DNA from 3 places in the Streptomyces cyslabdanicus genome. Region 2 is predicted to be linked to each of the others. Evidence: riboswitches for the same ligand, from Rfam matches in the RefSeq annotation. Region 2 holds a riboswitch; each other region holds the start of a gene.
The links. A riboswitch is a leader RNA that binds a small molecule or an ion and turns the genes downstream of it on or off. The one in region 2 is predicted to bind cobalamin.

Region 1 (7,711 bases), on a different contig from region 2:
TCCCGACACCGCTCCCGGGGCGGGGGAGGCGGGGCGAAACGGAACCGTGCCGCCGCCTCACATCAGCGGTGTCAGGAAGCGCCGCAGGGACTCCTCGTACCCCTCGGGGTCGGCGTTCCACATCGCGCCGTGCGGAGCGCTCGGCACCATGTGCAGCGCGACCAGGTTGGGGCGGCGCTCGGCGAGGCGGCGGGAGAGCTGCCAGGGGGCCACCCGGTCGCCCGGGCCGTGGAAGATCAGCGTCGGTACGGTGAGCCCCTCCGGGTCCGTCGCCTCGGCCAGGCGGTCGCCGTACAGACCGGTGCGCCCCTGCGCGGCGCGCACGGCGAGCGGCAGCAGCGGGCCCGGGGTGTGCCGCGCCCGGGCCAGGGCCCGCAGCGTCACCTCCCAGTTGAGCACCGGGGAGTCCAGCACGAGTCCGGAGATCCGCTCGCGCACCGCCGAGCGGGTGGCGGCGCGCAGCGCCATCGTGGCGCCGGTGGACCAGCCGTGCAGCACGATCCGCTCGGCCCCGTACCGCAGGGCGTAGCGGATCGCCGCGTCCAAGTCCCGCCACTCGGTCTCGCCGAGGTGGTTCAGGCCGTCCGGCGGGCGGGGCGCGCCGAGGTCGCCGCGGTAGGCGAGGGCCAGTACCGGGAAGTGCCGGCGGTGGAGGAACCCCAGGATGTTCATGGGGAGTTCGCGGGTACTGCCGAGGCCGTGCACCGCGATCACCCAGGTCTCGCGCACCCCGGGCACGAACCAGGCGGGCAGCGGGCCGAGTTCGCCGGGGACGTCGACGTCGGCGTGCTCGATGCCGAGGGCGCTGCGCGGGTTGCCGACGTGCAGGTTCGGGGTGAGCCACACCTTGTCGCCGCGCTGCAGGACGCCGTGGGTGACGCGTTCCAGCCGGCGTACGACGGTGTCGGGCCGGTGCGGGGCGGTGGGCAGCACGGGGCCGACCACCGCGTGGGAGCCGTCGCCCGCCAGTCCGTAGGTGCCCGGGCGCAGGGAGGCGAGGTCCCGGGTGAGGCTGATCCGGCCGGCGGCCGTGCCGTGCACGGTGAGCCGGGGTTCGGTGGGCAGGGGCCGGCCCGGGAGCGCCTTGAGCGCGGCGTCGCTGGCGAGCCGGCCCGCGGCGACGCTCGCCGCGCCGGCCGCCAGGGCTGCGGTGACGGCCGCGGCCGTCGCTTTGGCAGTGGGCACGGCTCCAGTGTCCTGGCGCACCCGGTCACCGGCCAGTGGGACGGAGGGTCGGGGTGACATGTTCGCGCGGGTTCCATGAAGAGCGCCGTTCATTCCTCGCCGCAGCCCTTCCCGATCTCCGCCCCGGCTCCCTCCCCTCTCTACCCCCGCCCCTGCCCCTGCCCCTGCTGTCCGTACGCCCGCAGCCGCTCCCCCGCCTGCGCCAGTTGCTCCGGCGTCAACAGGGCCGGTGCCAGGCCGGGGACGCTGGACGCCGCCAGCCACACACGGCACATCCACTCCAGCTGGGCCGTGCGGTCGTAGGCCTGGTCGAGGCCGGCTCCGTGGGTGAGGGTGCCGTGGTTGGCGAGCAGGCAGCCGGTGCGGCCGGCGAGGGCGCGCAGCACGTTCCCGGCCAGTTCCTCGGTGCCGTACGTCGCGTACGGGGCGACCCGGACGGGGCCGCCGAGCGCGCCGGCCATGTAGTGGATCAGCGGCAGCTCGGTGACGAGCGTCGAGACGGCGGTCGCGTGCACGGCGTGGGTGTGGACGACGGCGCCCGCGTCGGTGCCGCGGTAGACGGCGAGGTGCATGGGCAGTTCGCTGGTCGGCACCAGGGTGCCGAGCACCTGCCTGCCGTCCAGGTCGACGCCGGTGACGTCGTCGTCCGTGAGCCGGTCGTAGGGGACGCCCGAGGGGGTGACCAGGACGGTGTCGCCGACGCGTACGGACACGTTGCCCGAGGTGCCGACGACCAGCCCGTCCGACACCGTGCGGCGGGCCGCCGCGACCAGCTCCCGCCAGGCGCGCGCCGTGTCCCCGGACACGTCCGCCCCGGCCCCTCGCGCCTTGGCCCGCTCGCCTCGTGCGTCCGCTCGGTCCCGCCGCTGTTCGGTCATGCGCCGATCCTGCCAGGACACCTCCCGCGAGCGGCCGTTCCTGTCCGCCGGAACGCGGGAAGGAACACCGCGATGACCGCCTCAGTTCATCTTCCGTTCACCCGGGTTACCTACGTTCAACGCGCCAATGACGCTCGAACGATTGCCTGGGTAAATGGAAAGCTTCTCGCTGATCCTCGCGATGGTGGTGATCACCGCACTCGCGTTTGATTTCACGAACGGTTTCCACGACACCGCCAACGCGATGGCCACGACCATCTCCACCGGCGCGCTCAAGCCCAAGGTCGCGGTGGCCATGTCCGCCGCGCTGAACCTGGTGGGCGCCTTCCTCTCCGTGGAGGTCGCCAACACGATCTCCAAGGGTCTCGTCGACGAGAGCGGCATCCGTCCCGAGGTCATCTTCGCCGCCCTGGTGGGCGCGATCCTCTGGAATCTGCTGACCTGGCTGGTCGGACTCCCCTCCAGCTCCTCGCACGCCCTCATGGGCGGTCTGATCGGCGCCACCATCGCCTCGGCCGGCTTCAGCGCCGTGCACGGCGGTGTCCTGCTCACCAAGGTCCTCATCCCGGCGGTCGCCGCCCCGGTCGTCGCTGGTCTGGCCGCGCTGGTCGCGACCCGGCTGTCGTACGGCATCGGCAGCAAGTCGCGATCGCACGGCAGGGCGGCCGAGAAGGGCCACCGCGCGGGGCAGATCGCCTCCGCGGGCCTGGTCTCGCTGGCCCACGGCACCAACGACGCGCAGAAGACGATGGGCGTCATCACCCTCGCCCTGGTCACCGGCGGCGCCCTCGCCCCCGGCTCGAACCCTCCCACCTGGGTCATCCTCTCCGCTGGTCTGGCCATCGCGCTCGGCACCTACATCGGCGGCTGGCGCATCATCCGCACCATGGGCAAGGGCCTGACCGACCTCCAGCCGCAGCAGGGCTTCGCCGCCCAGACCAGCGCGGCCACCGCCATCCTGGCCTCCTCCCACCTCGGCTTCTCCCTGTCCACCACGCACGTCGTCTCGGGTTCGGTGATGGGCGCGGGCCTGGGCCGCAAGGGCGGCGTGGTCCGCTGGTCCACCGCGACCCGCATGGCCGTCGCGTGGGCGCTCACCCTGCCCGCCGCGGCTCTGGTCGGGGCCGGCGCGGAGGCCGTGACCCGGCTCGGCGCCTGGGGCACCTGCCTCGTCGCCGTGTTCCTGGTGGCCTCCAGCGCCGCGATCTGGAAGATCTCCCGCCGTGAGGTCGTCGACCACACCAACGTCAACAACACCGGCACCGACGCCGAAACCGAGGAGCCGGCCGGCGTGGTCACCCAGGCCATCGCCGCCGTCATCCCGCCCCCGGCCTCCCCGGTGACCGACGCGCTCACGGCCACGATCCCCGCCCAGCCCTCCGCGCCCGCCACCGACCCCGCGTCCGTCGCGCCCCCGCCGGCCGCCGCCGTCTGAGCCCGCGTCCAGGCAGAAGGAAGAGAACACCATGAAGATCGACTGGGCGGCCCTCGGCTCCGTCTTCGGCGTCAGCCTCGGCGTCACGGTGGGCCTCGTGGCCCTGTTCACCCTCGGCATCGCCGGTCTCTCCCGCCGCGAGCGGGCCGTCGCCCAGGGCGACGGCAGCGGGGTCCTCGCGGTCACCGGCGCCTACGCCTGCTTCGCCGCGTGCGCCGCCGCGGTGGCCTACGGGATCCACCTGATCATGGCGTAGCCGTACTGCCCGGCGCGCCCGGGACCCTGGCGACCGGGTCGGATCCGCGTGACGGGTCCCGCCCGACCCACACGTCACCACGTCACCCGCTCTTGCCGGACCGTCCCCGCGACGGCCCGGGAAGGGCGGGTTTTCCCGTCCGGCCCGCCCCGGGGTGTGGGCCTCATCTCAGTACCCCTGCGCAGGTCAACGGCAGGTTGACGGGTGTTCGCGGTGCGTGGTGGACTGCCGTAGCCACATACGGCGGCAGGAGAGGAAGTCCGGTGCGAATCCGGCGCGGTCCCGCCACTGTGACCGGGGATGAACATCCCCGGGAGTCAGGAACTCTCACCGCCGGTCTCGTCGAACCAGGGCGTGGACACCCTGAGTGAGGACATGTATCGCCATGCGCGGCTGCCGACCGAGGTTCACCAGTAACTCACTGACCGACCGCACGACCGGCTGACCCGATGGGTGCCGATCGCGACTTCGCGTACGGCGCCGCCGCCGGCCTCCTCGGTGACCTGCTCCTCGGCGATCCGCGCCGCGGGCACCCCGTCGCCGTGTTCGGACGGGCCGCGGGTGCCGTGGAACGCGCGCTGTGGCGGGACCACCGCGGCTGGGGCGCCCTGCACACCGCCGTGTGCGTGGGGGGCGTCGTGTCGTCGGCCGCGCTGGCCGCGTCCGCCCTGCGTCCTTCCCGTACCGCGTCCGTCGCGCTGACCGCCGCCGCCACCTGGGCCGTCGTCGGCGGGACCTCCCTCGCCCGGGAGGCGCGGGTGATCGGGCGCGCGCTGGAGGCCGGGGACATCGACGGCGCCCGGGCGCGGCTGCCGCATCTGTGCGGGCGCGACCCGCAGGCGCTGGACGCCGACGGGATCGCCCGCGCCGTGGTCGAGTCCGTCGCCGAGAACACCTCCGACGCGGTGGTGGGCGCGCTGGTGTGGGGCGCCGCCGCCGGTGTGCCGGGGCTCCTCGGCTTCCGCGCGGTCAACACCCTGGACGCCATGGTCGGGCACAAGTCCCCCCGCTACCGCCGCTACGGCTGGGCCTCGGCCCGGCTCGACGACCTCGCCGGTTGGCCGGGGGCGCGGCTCACCGCCGCCCTGGCGGCCGTCGCGGGAGACGACGCGCGCGGTGCCGTACGCGCCTGGCGCGCCGACGCCGGCCAGCACCCGAGCCCCAACGCCGGTCCGGTGGAAGCCTCGTTCGCGGGGGCGCTCGGGGTGCGCCTTGGCGGCACGCTCTCGTACGCCGGGCGCGTGGAGCACCGCCCCGTGCTCAACGGCGCCGGACGCGCCGTCCGGCCGGGTGACATCGAGCGCGCGGTACGGCTCTCCCGCCGTGTGGGCTGGCTCGCGCTCGGCGTGTGCGCGGGCGTACGGCTGCTGAAGAGAGGACGGACGTCATGAGCGGCGGTCTGCTCGTCGCCGGCACCACCTCCGACGCCGGGAAGAGCGTCGTCACGGCCGGCATCTGCCGGTGGCTGGTGCGCCAGGGCGTGAAGGTCGCCCCGTTCAAGGCGCAGAACATGTCCCTCAACTCCTTCGTCACCCGCGAGGGCGCCGAGATCGGGCGGGCGCAGGCCATGCAGGCCCAGGCGTGCCGCGTCGAGCCGACCGCGCTGATGAACCCGGTGCTGCTCAAGCCGGGCGGCGAGCAGAGCAGCCAGGTGGTGCTGCTGGGGAAGCCGGTGGGAGAGATGAGTGCCCGCGGCTACCACGGCGGGCGGCAGCAGAAGCTTCTCGGCACCGTCCTCGACTGCCTCGCCGAGCTGCGGAGCACGTACGACGCGGTGATCTGCGAGGGGGCGGGCAGCCCGGCGGAGATCAACCTGCGCCGCACCGACATCGTCAACATGGGGATCGCGCGCGGCGCGCGGCTGCCCGTGCTCGTCGTCGGCGACATCGACCGCGGCGGGGTGTTCGCCTCCTTCTTCGGCACGCTCGCCCTGCTGTCGCCCGAGGACCAGGAGTTCGTCGCCGGGTTCCTCGTCAACAAGTTCCGCGGCGACGTCTCCCTGCTCGAACCCGGCCTCGACATGCTGCACGGGCTCACCGGACGGCGTACGTACGGCGTGCTGCCGTTCCGGCACGGGCTCGGCATCGACGAGGAAGACGGGCTGAGGGTCTCCCTGCGGGGCGCCGTGCGGGAGTCCACCGTGGCGCCGCCGGTCGGCGAGGACGTGCTGCGGGTCGCCGTCTGCGCCGTGCCGCTGATGTCCAACTTCACCGACGTCGACGCGCTCGCCGCCGAACCGGGCGTCGTCGTGCGGTTCGTGGACCGACCCGAGGAACTGACCGACGCCGACCTCGTCGTCGTACCCGGCACGCGGGGCACGGTCAGGGCGCTGGAGTGGCTGCGGGAGCGCGGGCTCGCGCGCGCCCTCGCGAGAAGGGCGGCGGACGGGCGGCCCGTACTCGGCATCTGCGGCGGCTTCCAGCTCCTCGGCGAGCACGTCGAGGACGACGTCGAGTCGCGGGCCGGACACGTGGACGGCCTCGGACTGCTGCCCGTACGCGTCCGGTTCGCCCGCGAGAAGACCCTCACCCGGCCGCAGGGCGAAGCCCTCGGCGAACGGGTCGAGGGGTACGAGATCCACCACGGGGTCGCCGAAGTCACCGGCGGAAGTCCCTTCTTGGACGGGTGCCGGGTCGGTGCCGTCTGGGGCACCCACTGGCACGGCTCCCTGGAGTCGGACGGCTTCCGCCGGGCCTTCCTGCGCGAGGTGGCGGCCGCCGCCGGCCGGCGTTTCGTGCCGGCGCCCGACACCTCGTTCGCCGCACTGCGCGAGGAGCAGCTCGACCGGCTCGGCGACCTGATCGAACAGCACGCGGACACGGACGCGCTGTGGCGGCTCATCGAGTCCGGCGCGCCGCAAGGACTGCCTTTCATTCCACCGGGAGCGCCCGCATGAGCACAGTGTTGTTGTTGTCGACCGCCGACACCGATCTGCTCGCCGCCCGAGCCTCGGCGGCCTCCTACCGGATCGGCAACCCGACCCGCGTGGACGTCGGCGAGGAGCTTCCGGCGCTGCTCGACGGCGCGGACATCGCCGTCGTACGGCTGCTCGGCGGCAAGCGCGCCTGGGAGGACGGGCTCGCCGCGCTGAGGGCCTCCGGCGTCCCGACGGTGCTGCTGGGCGGAGAGGCCGTACCGGACGCCGAGCTGATGGCCGAGTCGTCGGTGCCGGCCGGAGTCGTGGCGGAGGCGCTGAAGTACCTCGTCGAGGGCGGCCCGGAGAACCTCGCGGAACTCGCCCGGTTCCTGTCCGACACGGTGCTGCTGACCGGTGAGGGCTTCGAGGAGCCGCAGCGGATGCCGGAGTACGGCGTCCACGGCGAACGCGCCTTCGTGGAAGGCCGCCCGACCGTCGGCGTGCTCTTCTACCGCGCCCACGAACTCAGCGGCAACACCGCGTTCGTGGACACCCTGTGCGACGCGATCGAGGCGCACGGCGCCAACGCCCTTCCCGTCTACTGCGGTTCGCTGCGCGGCGCGGACGCCGGACTGTACGAGATCCTCGGACGCGCCGACGCCCTGGTCGCCACCGTCCTCGCGGCCGGGGGCACCCACGCCTCGCAGGCGTCGGCGGGCGGAGACGAGGAGGCCTGGGACATCGGGGCGCTCGCGGACCTGAACATCCCGGTGTTGCAAGGGCTCTGCCTGACCTCCTCGCGCGCCGCGTGGGACGAGTCCGACGCCGCGCTGTCCCCCATGGACGCGGCCATGCAGGTCGCCATCCCGGAGTTCGACGGGCGGCTGATCACCGTCCCGTTCTCCTTCAAGGAGCAGGGCCCGGACGACGTGCCGGTGTACGCGGCCGACCCCGAGCGGGCCGCCCGGGTCGCCGGGATCGCCGTACGGCACGCGCGGCTCGGACACAAGCCGAACGCCGAGAAGAAGCTCGGGCTGGTCTTCACCGCCTATCCGACCAAGCACTCCCGGGTCGGCAACGCCGTCGGCCTCGACACCCCC
Region 2 (7,711 bases):
GCGGCCAGATGATCAGCCGCACCGGCCGCTACCGCGTCTGGCCCATCGTCGGCACGGTCCTGATGGCCGTCGGACTGGGCCTGTTCGCCTCGATGGACACCGGCACCTCCCGCACCGTCACCTCGCTGTACATGGTCGTCCTCGGCGCCGGCATGGGCTGCCTGATGCAGACCACCATGCTGATCGCCCAGAACAACGCCCCGCTCAAGGACATGGGCGCCGCCACCGGCGCCGCCACCTTCCTGCGCAACATGGGCGGCTCCCTGGGCGTCTCCCTGCTGGGCTCGATCTACGCCTCCACCCTCACCGACTCCGTCGCCTCCCACGGAGGCATGGCGGCCGGCTCCGGCGGCTCGGCCTCGGTGTCGCAGATGACGCCGGAGATCCTCAAGAGCCTGCCCGCGGCGGCCCGCCAGGTGTTCCAGCAGGCCGTCACCGACGGCGTCAGCTCCGTCTTCACCTGGGGCGCGGTGGTGGCCGCCGCGGGCCTGCTGATCGCCGTGCTCATCCGCCAGGTGCCGCTGCGCGGCTTCGAGGCACCGGCCCCCGCCGACACCTCCGGAGAGCCCGGAGCGGCCCAAGGCGACCAGGAGGCCACCGAGAAGGCCGCGGCCGGCAGCTGACGGCCCCTCGCCTCCCCTCTCCGCTCGCGGATGCGCAGGAGAGGGGACTCTCCCTCCCCGTCAGGGGACGGCCGGGGAGGGAACGCCGCCCGGGCCGGTCCGTCACGGACCGGCCCGGGCGGACTGCGTTGGCGCCGCGGTGGCCGTGATCAGTCTTCCTCGCGGCCTGTCCGGTCCCTCCGGCGCCGCGGAAGCCGGTGCGCCGCTACCGGCCGGCCGTCGACGAGGTGGTCGGCCACGATCGTGGCGGCCGCCGCCGGGTCCACGTGCCCGTACCAGACGTCGTCGGGCTGCACGCTGACCACCGGCGCCTGGTTGCAGGGGAACTGGCACCCCGTCTGCACCACGAGGACGTCGTCGTCGCCGAGCCCGTGTTCCGCCAACCGCCCCACCAGCGCGCGCACGCTGTCGTCCGCGCCCTTGGCCGTGCAGCGCGGCCCGCGGCACACCATGACCTGGTGCCGATGGCCGGTGACCTCCTCCCACGCGGGAGAGGTGAGACCGGGCTCCCCGCCGGTGATCGGCCTGACGGACGCCGCGGCCGCGGCCACGGCGTCCGCGGAGTCGGCGAGCCGGGTGGCGACGAGCAGCCCGGGGCGGTGGCCGGCGCGCTCCCGCCACCAGTACGCCGCGATCCGCCGCAGCCAGGAGTGGCCCGGACCCGAGGCCCCGAGGCGGACCCCGATCAGGACGACGGTCTCGGCGCCCGCGTCGGCCAGCCTGGTCAACTCGGCTGACAGGGACGGCTCGCCCTGCTGCAGGAACGCCGTCGTGGCACCCAACGGCACGGCGGCTCCGTCCAGTTCGGCCCGGCGGTTGGCCTCTGCGAGGGACATGCCGACCAGGACCGTGGCACGGCCCGCGTCGGGGGCCGTTGAGGGGGCGCTCGTACGGTTCTGGCTCATGACGCGGGCCCCTCGGGAAGCAGTCCGTTCCACCGGATGTGCGGCCTGTCGTGCCGCGGGTGCCGCTCCACGGTCGCGTCGACTCCGTAGGCGCGCGCGATCGTGGCCGAGGTGAGCACCTCGGAGGCGGGTCCGTGGGCCACCAGGCGGCCGTCGAGCAGCACGGCGACGTCGTCGCAGTAGGCGGCGGCGAGTTCGAGGTCGTGCAGGGCCGCGACGGTGGTGATACCGAGCCCACGCACGGTTTCGAGGAAACCGAGCTGGTAGCGCAGGTCCAGGTGGTTGGTGGGCTCGTCCAGCAGGAGCACCCCGGGTTCCTGGGCCAGGGCCCGCGCGAGCTGGACCCGCTGGCGCTCGCCGCCGGACAGGGACGACCAGGTCCTGTCGAGCAGATCGCCGACGTCGGTGGCGGCGACGGCCTCGGCGAGCACCGACCGCTCGTGGTCGGCCGCCGCGCCCGCCACGACGGGCCACCGCCCGCGGTGCGGCGTGCGCCCCAGGTCGACGACCTGACGGGCCGTCAGCGGCAGTGCGGTATCGGCCTGCTGTTCCATGAAGGCCACCCGCCGCGCGCGCCGGCGGGCCGGCAGGGCGTACAGGTCGCCGCCGTCGAGGAGGACCCGGCCCGTCCGCGGCCGGCGCAGCCCGGCCAGCGCCCGCAGCAACGTCGTCTTGCCGGCCCCGTTCGGCCCGAGCAGGCCGGTCGTCCTGCCGGGGGCGAAGGCGAGCGTCACGTCCGTCAGCAGCGTGGCGCCGTCGACGCGCACGCCGACGCCCTCGGCGCGCAGCCCCAACGGGTTCGCAGCGATCACGGCTGACCTCCCGAGGCGGACCTGCCGCCTGCCCGGCGCCACAGCAGCCACGCGAAGAACGGCGCGCCCAGCCCGGCGGTGACGACGCCGACGGGGATCTCCTGGTCCGGGAGCACCGAGCGCGCCACGATGTCACTGCCCACCAGCAGGGACGCCCCGACGAGTGCGGACAGGGGCAGCAGCAGGGCGTGGCGCGGGCCGCAGACCAGGCGGACGACGTGCGGCACGACCAGGCCGACGAACCCGATGACACCGGTGTGGGCGACCAGGCACGCGGTCACCAGCGCGGCCGTGGCGACCAGGGCCCAGCGGGTGCGTTCGACGTGGACGCCGAAGGAGCGGGCCGCGGTCTCGCCGAACGCGAACGCGTCCAGGTCCCGGGCGGCCGCGACCATGACCAGCGTGCCGACGACCGCCACCGCGGTCAGGAAGACGGCCGTGCCCCACCGCACCCCGGCCACCGAGCCCAGCGTCCACTCCATGACACCGCGGGCGGCGTTGCGGTCGCCGAGAACGAGCACGACGAACGAGGTGTACGCGCCGCACATCTGCCCCACCGCGATGCCGGCCAGCACGGTCCGCGCGGCCGGCAGGGACCGGGTGCGCGCGGCGGCCAGCGCCAGCACGACGACGACGGCGAGCAGGGCGCCGGCGAAGGCGGCCGCCGGGAGCGCGCCGACCGCCGTGGCGCCGGAGGCTCCGACGCCGAGGACGATCACGGTGACCGCGCCGACGGCGGCGCCGTTGGAGATCCCGAGCAGGTAGGGGTCGGCCAGGTCGTTCCCCGTCAGGGTCTGCAGCACCGCGCCGCAGACCGCGAGCCCGGCGCCTGCCGCGGCGGCTCCCAGAACCCGGGGCAGTCGCAGCTGCCAGACGATCTGGTCGTCCAGCAGCGTGACGGGGGAGCCGCCGAGGCCGAGCCGGCGCAGCACGACGCCGGCCACGACGTGCGGCGGCTCGTGGACCGAACCCACGGCGAGGCCGAGCAGGACGGTGACCAGCAGCAGGACCACGGCAACGGTCAGGCCCGCCGCCGCGCGACCCGCTCCCGCGGGCCGTGCGGCGGGACGATCCTCCACCGTCATGAACGCGGGTGCAGCTTGCTCAGGCCGGCCGAGACCAGGGCGGCACCGTCGGCGAGGCGCACGCCGGGCGTCGTCTCGGAGAACGGCACGACCACGAAGGCCCGGTGCCGGACGGCGGTGAGCTTGCTGAGCACCGGGTCGTTCTCCAGGTAGTCGATCCTGGACTGTGCGCTGTCCCAACCGGCGTCCGCGAACACGATGACGTCCGGGTCCGCCGCGGCCACCTTCTCCCAGCTCACGGTCTTCCAGCCACCGGGCAGCGTGCCGAAGACGTTGTGGGCGCCGACGGCGTCGAGCACGAGCTGGGGTCCGCCGTGGCCGGCGCCGACGAACGGGGCCTTGGTGTTCGAGTCGTACCAGAGCACGTTCAGGCCCTTGCCCGCCGCCTTGGCCCTGAGGTCGGCAAGCTGCTGCTTCTGCTCCTTCCGGAGAGCGGCGGCGCGCGGTGCGACACCGAACACCTCGGCGATGTCGCCCACTTCGTCCCACACCGCCTGGAAGGACACTGGCGGCACCTGCTTGCTGTCGGCGCAGCCGAACGGCGACAGGTAGGACTCGATGCCCTTGGAGCCCAGATCCGCCCGCGTGCCCGCCACCTTGTCGCTGAACGCGCTGGCGTAGGAGGCGTAGAGGAAGTCCGGACGCGCCGCGAGGAGCTTCTCCTTGGTCGGGTACTCCTTGGACAGCACCGGGACGGCGTCGTAGGCCGCCTTCCACTTCGCCGGGACCGCGTCGTCGAGGAACGCCGTTCCGGCCATCTGCGACTGCAGGCCGAGGGCCAACGCCACTTCGGTGGCACCCTGGTTGAGGGTGACCAGCCGGCTCGGCGGTGCCGCGACGGTCGTGGTGACGCCACACCTGCTCACGCTCACCGGCGCCGGGCGGCTGCTCCCGGCCGCCGCGGCGGGCTTGTCGGCCGCGGGCGCACCCGTACAGGCGCCGAGCGCACCGACGAGCAGGAGCGCGGCAGCGGCGAGGCCGGGGCGTAGGGAAGGCGCGGGGCGTGTGAAACGCGCGGCGCGCAGGGAACGTACGGCGCGTAGGGAACGTACGGCGCGTAGGGAACGTACGGATCGAAACGGACGCAGGGGACCGCTGGGCACGATGCTCTCCAAAACCCTCGTGGAACATGTCGCGCCGTGACCGGTCTCCTGGCTTCCGCGTCAACGCTCCGAGGCCGACCTTCCCAGGTGGCTCGTTCCCGATCCACCCAGTGGCCCTGACCGCTCCGGGAGCCGTCAGCGAGGGCCGCGGAACTCCGCGGCTACAGTGGCGAGGGCCGCACCGGCTTCCGACCGGTTTCCCGTACACCACGGCAGTCATACGCTACCAAGCCGCTGGTGGCGCAGCCGCGAGAGTGTCCCGTAGGGAGCACCGCCATGCGCAGCGCGCGGTACCGGCAGCGAAGCGCTTGACCCTCACGTGGCGTCAGGCCGCATGGTCGGTGGCGTGGAAGAGCACCTGACCGTGGGACGTGTGGCCGAGTTGGCCGACGTGACCGTCCGCACGCTGCATCACTACGACGAGATCGGCCTCGTGCAGCCGTCCGCGCGGACCTCGGCCGGGTACCGGGCCTACTCGGCGGGCGACGTGGAGCGACTGCGGGGGGTGCTCGCCTACCGGCGGCTGGGCTTCGGACTGCGCGAGATCGCGGATCTGGTCGACGACCCGGCCACCGACGCGGTCGCGCACCTGCACCGGCTGCGCGGCCTGCTGCTGGAACAGCGCGACCACGCTGCCGCCATGGTGGCGGCCATCGACACGGAACTGGAGGCACGGGCCATGGGGATCAGGACGCCACCGGAGGAACAACTGAAAGTGTTCGGCGCGCAGTTGTACGAAGTCATCGGGTCCGCGTACCCGGCGACGCGGCGTACCGAGCCGCGGATCGCCGCGAGGATCTGGGACGCGCTCGGGGACGCGCGGACGGTACTGAACGTCGGGGCCGGCACCGGCTCCTACGAGCCCCCCGACCGTGACGTGATCGCGGTGGAACCGTCGGCGGTCATGCGGGCGCAGCGTCCCGCGGGCGCGGCGCCGTGCGTGGCCGCCAGCGCGGAAAGCCTTCCGTTCGAGGACCAGTCCTTCGACGCCGCGATGGCGGTCAGCACCGTTCATCACTGGGCGGACCCTGTCGCGGGGCTGTGCGAGATGCGGCGCGTGGCCCGCCGGGTGGTGGTGTTCACGTACGACGCGAGTGCCACCGGCTGGGGTGAGCGGTTCTGGCTGACTCGCGACTACCTGCCCGAATTCGCCGACCTGCTCGCCGACTGGCCTTCACTGGCCGACCTGACCCGCGCGATCGGGGGCCGCGCGGAGCCGTTGCTCATCCCGTGGGACTGCGCTGACGGCTTCTTCGAGGCCTACTGGCGCCGGCCCGAGGCATACCTGGACGACCATGTGCGCCGCGCGGTGTCCGTATGGACCAGAGTCGGGCCGGAGGCCGAGCAGCGGGCGGTCAACAGGCTCCGCGACGACCTCTCCTCAGGCCGGTGGGCCGAGCGCAACCGCGACCTCGTCGCTCTCGACACGGCAGAACTCGGCCTGCGCCTGCTCGTAGCCTGAACCGGCCGGTCCAGCCCAGCAGCGGCACCAGGGCACCCCGGAGCGCGTTACGTCCACCTCGGTACGGCGGGCCGCCGCCGCGCCGGCCCTGCGGCTCCGCACATGATCGACCGGACGGCTCGCGGCAAGATCCCCCAGGCGCCGAGTCTTTACTGCTGCTCGATGCTGATGGCGGCGGTGTTCCCGGCGGTGTCCATGCTGAGCGCGACCTTGCCGAATGCGAGGTTTTCGACCTGCATGCCGCCCTTGTCGAGCATGGCGGGCAGCTTGGTCTGGATCCAGGTGCGGACCCTGGCGTTGTCGATGCCGTCGAGGTCGGCGGCCGTGACGCAGTCGGTGAAGATGGCGACCTGCTCGGAGGAACTGCCCTTGGGGAATCCGACGCTGTTGCAGGACAGGCTGAGGATCCCCCGGTCGGTGTCGGTGATGGCGTGTGCGACGAAGGAGGGGGTGCCCTTGGCTTCGCCGAACCAGTCGCGGGTGGGCGGCAGGCCGGCGATGCTCTCCTTGGCACCCTGCTTCTCCCAGGTGACGCCGTGGCTGGTCATCTTGGCGACCCAGGGGGCGATGTCTCCGCCGAGAGCAGAGGTACTGGTCTCGTCGAGATCGCTGCCCTTGACGTCTTTGCTCGGGGCATCGCCCTTCCGGGCAGCCGACTTCGGTGACGCGGTGTCGGTCGGGGCGCTGCCCTTGGCGGAGCTGGTGTGGTCGCCGTTCTTGCTGTCTCCGTCGCCGACGACCGAGCCGATGATGCCGATCACGACGAACAGAGCGAAGACGCCGAGACAGCCAAACCCGACGATCTTGCCCGCGCTGCGTCTCTTCGGCGGCTGGGGCATGGGCACCCCTGGCTGCTGCGGGCCACCCCAACCGGGCTGCTGGGGCTGTTGCGGGTAGTGCTGGCTCATTGGTTCCCCTGGGGCAGGTTGTTACGTGTTGCCCTCGTGTGACTGGTGAAGGACGTGTGCAGTTGCCTTGAAACGGTGAAAGTCACCCGATTGATACCAAACTCGGCAGTGGGTCCGCGCCTTGTACGCCGCGCGTGCACCGGAGGTCCGACTCGGAGGAAGCTCTCTGCCTTGTAGCCGGGCAGCGGGGAAGGTCGCGAGCGCGCGGGGAATGCTTGCCGGTACGGGCCCGGCAGGCGTATCTATGTCACGTCCGCTGTGACGTCAGGTCCGTCTCAACGTGCCCGGAGTGGGCGCTGCGCCGCACTCGTCGGGATCACGGGCGCCCGAAGGCTTCGCGGACGCGCCGTCCACGAAGGACATCTGAGCAAGGATTGCCGCCTGTAGGACCACGGATGCAGCGAGCGATTTGGTACGGCTGGGCGACGAATGACCCGTCAAGAGACCTGATATCCGTCGTGCAGATACAGGGCCTGCCCGGTGGACAGGGCCTTTAGCGCGGCTCGAAAACGCCGCGCCATACGCTCCCGGAGCATGACCGCCGCCTCATCCGCAGGCGCGAAGTCCACAGCTGAGAGCTCATCGTCCCGGGGTTTGACGGAGGAAGCGAGGGCGCTGTTGATCTGGCCGCCATCAAAAACGAATGCGATCTGGTCGTCCCATGGCCCATGTGGCGGAACCCAGTCGACCACCAGGAGCTCACGCGGCACGATGTCCAAGCCCAGTTCCTCACGCAGTTCTCGCGACGCAGCCTCATGTGGGGGCTCGTTCGACTCGGCCATTCCGCCGGGAAGGTCCCAGCCGGGCTTGTAA
Region 3 (7,711 bases), on a different contig from region 2:
GCCACCCTCCTCAGGGATGCCACAAACCCCCCTGCCTCCCCGCGGTTGAGCGACATCCGAGCGTCGGCGCGTAACCGCCCGTGGGGCCGGGACCTGGACCAATGGTGTAGACCAGTAGGGGGAGCTTGGCCCAGACCAATAGGGCTGTCAAGAGTGCGCCGACCCGCTCAGGTGGTCCGTTATGGGACCGCGATATGCAGGGACCTTTCATTGTTCGTCCGGCAAAATGGACGCTCGCGTTCCACTGGACCAGGGGCGACCGTACGCCACCCGGAGGCCGCGCCGGCCAGGTGGACCACCCGCCCGGGCCGGGATGATGGACTAGACCAGCCGGAGTCACGACGGTATACAGAGGAGATCACGGAGCGTACGGGTGACCGCCCGGCACGCGAAGCCGTGCCACGATGTGAGCCGGGGCCGATGGGACGTCGGCCGCTTCGGCACCGAAGCCGGGAAGGCGGAGCATGAGCACCGACGTCAGCAGTGCGGAGAACGAGGGTGGGGCGACCGTCCGTACCGCGCGCGTGCCCAAGTACTACCGCCTGAAGAAGCACCTGCTCGACATCACCCAGACCCTGCCGCCCGGCACTCCGGTCCCGCCGGAGCGCACCCTGGCCGCCGAGTTCGACACCTCGCGCACCACGGTGCGGCAGGCGCTTCAGGAACTCGTCGTCGAGGGCCGGCTCGAGCGCATCCAGGGCAAGGGCACCTTCGTCGCCAAGCCGAAGGTCTCCCAGGCGCTGCAACTGACCTCCTACACCGAGGACATGCGCGCCCAGGGCCTGGAGCCGACCTCGCAGTTGCTGGACATCGGCTACATCACCGCCGACGACCGCCTGGCCGAACTGCTCGACATCACCGCCGGGGGGCGGGTGCTGCGCATCGAGCGGCTGCGCATGGCCAACGCCGAGCCCATGGCCATCGAGGCCACCCACCTGTCGGCCAAGCGCTTCCCGGCACTGCGGCGCAGCCTGGTGAAGTACACCTCCCTCTACACCGCCCTCGCCGAGGTCTACGACGTCCATCTGGCCGAGGCCGAGGAGACCATCGAGACCTCGCTGGCCACTCCGCGCGAGGCGGGCCTGCTCGGCACCGACGTGGGCCTGCCGATGCTGCTGCTCTCCCGGCACTCCGTGGACCGCGAGGGACGGCCGGTGGAGTGGGTGCGGTCGGTGTACCGCGGGGACCGCTACAAGTTCGTGGCACGGCTCAAACGCCCGCAGGACTAAGGGCGTTGGGGGAGTAAGGATCTTGTGGCGGTTCCTCGGCGTCATGCGCACGAGGGATTCCGCACCCGTGGCACCGTGACCTAGATTGCCTGCGCACCGCACGCTCGCCGGTGATCAGCTAGGGGACGGAGTCGCCACATGTCGAATGCCCCGGAAGCCACCAGAGCGGTGGTGACGCCTTTACGGGTCGCCATCGCCCTCTGCCTCGCCGCCCCCTTCGTGGCGCTGCTGTGGGTGGGGTCGTACGCGAAGACGGACCCGGTGTTCATCGGGATCCCCTTCTTCTACTGGTACCAGATGCTGTGGGTGCTCCTCTCCGCGGCCCTGACGATGACCGCGTACCGGCTGTGGCAGCGTGACCAGCGCGCCACCCGGGCCCCGCAGGCGGCCCGGACCGCCGACCCCGCCACGGCCGAGGACGGGGGTGCGGTGAAGTGAAGGACGGTGTCAACGGCGTCGCGCTCGGCGTCTGCGTCTTCTTCTTCCTGCTCGTCACGGTCATGGGCTTCCTGGCCGCGCGCTGGCGCCGGGCCGAGAACGAGCACAGCCTGGACGAGTGGGGCCTGGGCGGCCGGTCGTTCGGCACCTGGGTGACCTGGTTCCTGCTCGGTGGCGACCTGTACACCGCCTACACCTTCGTCGCCGTGCCGGCCGCCGTCTACGCGACGGGCGCGGCGGGCTTCTTCGCGGTGCCGTACACGATCCTGGTGTACCCGCTGATCTTCACGTTCCTGCCGCGGCTGTGGTCGGTGTCCCACCGGCACGGATACGTGACCACCTCGGACTTCGTCCGCGGCCGGTTCGGCTCCAAGGGCCTGTCGCTGGCGGTGGCGCTCACCGGCATCCTCGCGACCATGCCGTACATCGCGCTCCAGCTCGTCGGCATCCAGGCCGTGCTCGACGTGATGGGCGTCGGCGGCGGAGAGAGCACCCACTGGTTCGTGAAGGACCTGCCGCTGCTGATCGCCTTCGGTGTGCTGGCGGCGTACACCTACTCGTCGGGGCTGCGCGCGCCCGCGCTGATCGCGTTCGTGAAGGACACCCTGATCTACCTCGTGATCGCGGTGGCCATCATCTACATCCCGATCAAGCTGGGCGGCTTCTCGGAGGTGTTCGCCAAGGCGGGCCAGAAGTTCACCGAGACGGGGTCGGGCTCTCTGGTGCCGGCGGCGGCCGGCCAGTGGACCTACGCCACGCTGGCCCTGGGCTCCGCGCTCGCGCTGTTCATGTACCCGCACTCGATCACTGCGACGCTGTCCTCGCGCAGCCGGGAGGTGATCCGCCGCAACACCACGATCCTGCCGCTGTACTCGCTGATGCTGGGCCTGCTCGCGCTGCTGGGCTTCATGGCGATCGCGGCGGGCGTGCAGGTGAAGAACGGCCAGCTGGCCATTCCGCAGCTGTTCGAGAACATGTTCCCGGACTGGTTCGCGGGCGTGGCGTTCGCGGCGATCGCCATCGGCGCGCTGGTGCCGGCGGCGATCATGTCGATCGCGGCCGCGAACCTGTTCACCCGCAACATCTACAAGGACTTCCTCCGCCCGCACGCGACACCGAAGGAGGAGACCCGGGTCTCCAAGATCGTGTCGCTCCTGGTGAAGGTGGGCGCGCTGGTGTTCGTGCTGACCATGGACAAGACGGTCGCCATCAACTTCCAGCTGCTCGGCGGGATCTGGATCCTTCAGACCTTCCCGGCCCTGGTCGGCGGCCTGTTCACGCGCTGGTTCCACCGCTGGGCGCTGCTGGCGGGCTGGGCGGTCGGCATGGTCTACGGCACGGTCGCCGCCTACGGGGTCGCCTCGCCGACGCAGAAGCACTTCGGCGGCTCGGCCAAGGAGATCCCGGGCCTCGGCGAGATCGGCTACCTCGGTCTGACGGCGTTCGTGCTCAACGCGGCCGTCGTGGTGGTCCTGACGTTCGTGCTGAGGGCGGTCAGGGCGCCCGAGGGCGTGGACGAGACCCGGCCGGAGGACTACACGGCGGACGCCGGCGACCCGGGCGTCGAGGTGGAGCTCCCGCCGACCACGGCGGCGGCCCCGCAGTAGCACCGGGCACCCCGCGGGCCGCCGGAGAGAAATCCGGCGGCCCGCGGCCGGGCCCGTGCGGCACACTCGGGCCCATGGACTTCGCGATCCGGCCGGTGGAACCCGGCGAGTACGGCACGCTCGGTGAGATCACCGCCCAGGCCTACCTCCAGGACGGGCTGCTGGACTTCGGCGAGAGCGACGGATATCTCGTCGAGCTGCGGGACGTGGCCAAGCGGGCGGCCGCGGCCGAGGTGCTGGTGGCGGTGGCGGTGGCGGACGGGAAGGTGCTCGGCGGCGTGACCTTCGTCCCCGGCGCCGGTCCCATGGCCGACCTCGCCGGCCCCGGGGAAACCGAGATACGGATGCTCGCGGTCGCGCACGCGGCGCGCGGCAGAGGAGTCGGCGAGGCCCTCGTACGGGCCTGTCTGGACCGGGCACGCACCGTGGAGGGCTGTGTCCGCGTGGTGCTGTCCAGCCAGAGCTCCATGCGTACCGCCCACCGCGTCTACGAGCGCCTGGGCTTCGTCCGCACGCCGGGGCGGGACTGGAACCCGCTCCCGGAGCTGGACGACATCGCGCTGCTCACCTACGAGTTGACATTCTGACACGCTCCGGAGTCGACGCGGCACAACATATGGGGGTGCCCGACTCACTCAGCACAAGATGTATGCTCGTGCTCACTGTCGCCGCAGGGGAATCCGGTGCGAATCCGGAACTGTCCCGCAACGGTGTACTCGTGCGCATATGCCCCATGGGCCGCCACGAGCGTCAGTCCGAGGACCTGCCGACAGCGCGCCCGGCCGTCCGGTCCGGGTGCCCTGACGTCCGGGCCTCGCGGAATGGGCTGGTGGGCGCGGCGCCGCGTGCGCTCGTGTGCTGCCCCCTGCCCTGTGCGAGGCTCCGTGCCGAGCGAGGGAGAGCTCCACGTGACCATCGCGCCAGCCGACCCGGTTTCAGTCACAGCCACGGAAACCGACGGTCCAGGTGCCGTACTGCTGCGGACCCTGACCGAGCTGACCGCCGACCTCCCCGACGCCGACCCCGGCCGGGTCGCCGCCGCCGCGCTGCGCGGCCGGTCGGCGCGGGCCGACGAGGCCGAGTTGCGTGAGCTGGCCACGGAGGCGGCCGCCGGGCTCATCTCCGAGGACCCCGCCTACTCGCGGCTGGCGGCCAGGCTGCTGACCCTCACCATCCGCGCCGAGGCCGCCTCCCAGGGCGTCGCCTCCTTCACCGACTCGGTCACCGTGGGCCACCGCGAGGGCCTCGTCGCCGACCGGACCGCGGAGTTCGTACGCGCCCACGCCGACCGCCTGGACGCGCTGATCGACCGGGCCGCCGACGACCGCTTCGGCTACTTCGGCCTGCGCACCCTGCACAGCCGGTACCTGCTGCGGCACCCGATCACCCGCAAGGTGATCGAGACGCCCCAGCACTTCATGCTGCGGGTCGCGGCCGGCCTCGCGCAGGACGACACCGCGCGGTCCGTCGACGAGGTCGAGGCGCTCTACGGGCTGATGAGCCGCCTCGACTACCTGCCCTCCTCCCCCACGCTCTTCAACTCCGGCACGCGCCACCCCCAGATGTCGTCCTGCTACCTCCTCGACTCCCCCAAGGACGAGCTGGACTCCATCTACGAGCGCTACCTCCAGGTCGCCCGGCTGTCCAAGCACGCCGGCGGCATCGGCATCGCCTACTCCCGCATCCGCTCGCGCGGTTCGCTGATCCGCGGCACCAACGGGCACTCCAACGGCATCGTGCCGTTCCTGAAGACCCTGGACGCCTCGGTGGCCGCCGTGAACCAGGGCGGCCGGCGCAAGGGCGCCGCCGCGGTCTACCTGGAAACCTGGCACTCCGACATCGAGGAGTTCCTGGAGCTGCGCGACAACACCGGTGAGGACGCCCGCCGGACGCACAACCTCAACCTCGCGCACTGGGTCCCGGACGAGTTCATGCGCCGGGTGAACGCCGACGGGCAGTGGTCGCTGTTCTCCCCCGCGGACGTGCCGGAGCTGACCGACCTGTGGGGCGAGGAGTTCGACGCCGCGTACCGCGCCGCGGAGGCCCGGGGACTGGCGCGCAAGACCATGCCGGCCCGCGAGCTGTACGGCCGTATGATGCGCACCCTCGCGCAGACCGGCCAGGGCTGGATGACCTTCAAGGACGCCGCCAACCGCACCGCCAACCAGACGGCGCAGCCCGGTCACGTCGTCCACTCCTCCAACCTCTGCACGGAGATCCTGGAGGTCACCGACGACGGTGAGACGGCGGTGTGCAACCTGGGGTCGGTCAACCTGGGCGCGTTCGTGGCCGGCGGGGACATCGACTGGGAGCGGCTGGACGAGACCATCCGCACCGCCGTCACCTTCCTGGACCGCGTGGTCGACATCAACTTCTACCCGACCGAGCAGGCGGGGCGCTCCAACGCCCGCTGGCGGCCGGTGGGCCTGGGCGCCATGGGCCTCCAGGACGTGTTCTTCAAGCTGCGGCTGCCCTTCGACTCCCCTGAGGCCAAGGCCCTGTCCACCCGTATCGCCGAGCGGATCATGCTCGCCGCGTACGAGGCGTCGGCCGACCTCGCCGAGCGCAACGGCCCGCTGCCCGCGTGGGAGAAGACCCGTACGGCCCAGGGTGTGCTGCACCCCGACCACTACGACGTCGAGCTGACCTGGCCGGAGCGCTGGGCGGCCCTGCGCGAGCGGATCGCCGCCGTCGGCATGCGCAACTCGCTGCTGCTCGCCATCGCCCCGACCGCCACCATCGCCTCGATCGCGGGCGTGTACGAGTGCATCGAGCCGCAGGTCTCCAACCTCTTCAAGCGTGAGACGCTCTCCGGGGAGTTCCTGCAGGTCAACTCGTACCTGGTGGACGACCTGAAGGCGCTCGGCGTCTGGGACGCCCGCACCCGCGAGGCACTGCGCGACGCGAACGGCTCGGTGGCCGGCTTCGCCTGGATCCCCGAGGACGTGCGGACGCTGTACCGCACGGCGTGGGAGATCCCGCAGCGCGGTCTGATCGACATGGCCGCGGCGCGCACCGCGTTCCTGGACCAGTCCCAGTCCCTGAACCTGTTCATGGAGACGCCGACCATCGGCAAGCTCTCCTCGATGTACGCCTATGCCTGGAAGCAGGGCCTGAAGACGACGTACTACCTGCGCTCCCGCCCGGCGACCCGTATCGCCCGCGCGGCCCGGGCCCAGACTCCCGCCACCGTCCCTGTCCAGCAGGCGGCGCCGGACGCCGACGCGATCGCCTGCTCCCTTGAGAACCCCGAGTCCTGCGAGGCCTGCCAGTAATGACCAGCGAGACCAAGAACCTGCTCGACCCCGGCTTCGAACTGACGCTCCGTCCGATGCGCTACCCGGACTTCTACGAGCGCTACCGGGACGCCATCAAGAACACCTGGACGGTGGAGGAGGTCGACCTTCACTCGGACGTCGCCGACCTCGCCAAGCTGAGCCCGGCCGAGCAGCACCTGATCGGACGGCTGGTGGCCTTCTTCGCCACCGGTGACTCGATCGTGGCGAACAACCTGGTGCTGACGCTGTACAAGCACATCAACTCCCCCGAGGCGCGGCTGTACCTGTCCCGCCAGCTCTTCGAGGAGGCCGTCCACGTCCAGTTCTACCTGACGCTGCTCGACACCTACCTGCCCGATCCCGAGGACCGCACCGCCGCCTTCGCCGCGGTGGAGAACATCCCCTCGATCCGGGAGAAGGCCGAGTTCTGCTTCAGGTGGATGGACTCGGTGGAGAAGCTGGACCGGCTGGAGACGAAGGCGGACCGCCGGCGCTTCCTGCTCAACCTCATCTGCTTCGCCGCGTGCATCGAGGGCCTGTTCTTCTACGGCGCCTTCGCCTACGTCTACTGGTTCCGCAGCCGCGGCCTGCTGCACGGTCTGGCCACCGGCACCAACTGGGTGTTCCGCGACGAGACGATGCACATGTCCTTCGCCTTCGACGTGGTGGACACCGTGCGCAAGGAGGAGCCCGACCTCTTCGACGACGAGCTCCAGCAGCAGGTCACCGACATGCTGCGGGAGGCCGTCGAGGCCGAGCTCCAGTTCGCGCGCGACCTGTGCGGTGACGGCCTCCCGGGGATGAACACCGACTCGATGCGGCAGTACCTGGAGTGCGTCGCCGACCAGCGCCTGACGCGCCTCGGCTTCGCCCCGGTGTACGGCTCCGAGAACCCCTTCTCCTTCATGGAGCTCCAGGGCGTTCAGGAGCTGACCAACTTCTTCGAGCGGCGCCCGTCGGCGTACCAGGTGGCGGTGGAGGGCACCGTCGACCTCGACGAGGACTTCTGAGCCTCGTCGAGGATCTCCCCGGCCTCCCGGTCCTCCTGGGCCTGACGGATCCGGTGGTCGGCACGTCGGTCGTGGACGATGCCGATCACCGACGGCAGGACCATGAGGACCAGGAGCCCCAGGACGAAGAGCATCGAGATCAGGCCTTG

Region 1: linked by a shared signal. The riboswitch ahead of ACTYVM_RS00285 (cobalamin biosynthesis protein) and the one ahead of ACTYVM_RS02870 (ABC transporter substrate-binding protein) in region 2 are both predicted to bind cobalamin.
Region 3: linked by a shared signal. The riboswitch ahead of ACTYVM_RS14745 (ribonucleoside-diphosphate reductase subunit alpha) and the one ahead of ACTYVM_RS02870 (ABC transporter substrate-binding protein) in region 2 are both predicted to bind cobalamin.

What each region holds. Positions count from the first base shown of each region.
Region 1 covers NZ_JBQRUW010000001.1:49,074-56,784, forward strand. Annotated here, with positions in the region: gene ACTYVM_RS00265 (alpha/beta hydrolase) at 58-1,185, opposite strand; gene ACTYVM_RS00270 (class II aldolase/adducin family protein) at 1,326-2,063, opposite strand; gene ACTYVM_RS00275 (inorganic phosphate transporter) at 2,218-3,498, shown strand; gene ACTYVM_RS00280 (hypothetical protein) at 3,530-3,754, shown strand; cobalamin riboswitch at 3,959-4,100, shown strand; gene ACTYVM_RS00285 (cobalamin biosynthesis protein) at 4,204-5,145, shown strand; gene ACTYVM_RS00290 (cobyric acid synthase) at 5,142-6,650, shown strand; gene cobN (cobaltochelatase subunit CobN) at 6,647-7,711, shown strand, end outside.
Region 2 covers NZ_JBQRUW010000003.1:140,221-147,931, forward strand. Annotated here, with positions in the region: gene ACTYVM_RS02850 (MDR family MFS transporter) at 1-623, shown strand, start outside; gene ACTYVM_RS02855 ((2Fe-2S) ferredoxin domain-containing protein) at 773-1,528, opposite strand; gene ACTYVM_RS02860 (ABC transporter ATP-binding protein) at 1,525-2,340, opposite strand; gene ACTYVM_RS02865 (FecCD family ABC transporter permease) at 2,337-3,425, opposite strand; gene ACTYVM_RS02870 (ABC transporter substrate-binding protein) at 3,422-4,291, opposite strand; cobalamin riboswitch at 4,550-4,755, opposite strand; gene ACTYVM_RS02875 (MerR family transcriptional regulator) at 4,863-5,990, shown strand; gene ACTYVM_RS02880 (hypothetical protein) at 6,140-6,829, opposite strand; gene ACTYVM_RS02885 (NUDIX domain-containing protein) at 7,336-7,711, opposite strand, start outside.
Region 3 covers NZ_JBQRUW010000022.1:151,145-158,855, forward strand. Annotated here, with positions in the region: gene ACTYVM_RS14725 (GntR family transcriptional regulator) at 465-1,229, shown strand; gene ACTYVM_RS14730 (DUF3311 domain-containing protein) at 1,368-1,667, shown strand; gene mctP (monocarboxylate uptake permease MctP) at 1,664-3,274, shown strand; gene ACTYVM_RS14740 (GNAT family N-acetyltransferase) at 3,349-3,861, shown strand; cobalamin riboswitch at 3,924-4,059, shown strand; gene ACTYVM_RS14745 (ribonucleoside-diphosphate reductase subunit alpha) at 4,183-6,549, shown strand; gene ACTYVM_RS14750 (ribonucleotide-diphosphate reductase subunit beta) at 6,549-7,562, shown strand; gene ACTYVM_RS14755 (hypothetical protein) at 7,475-7,711, opposite strand, start outside.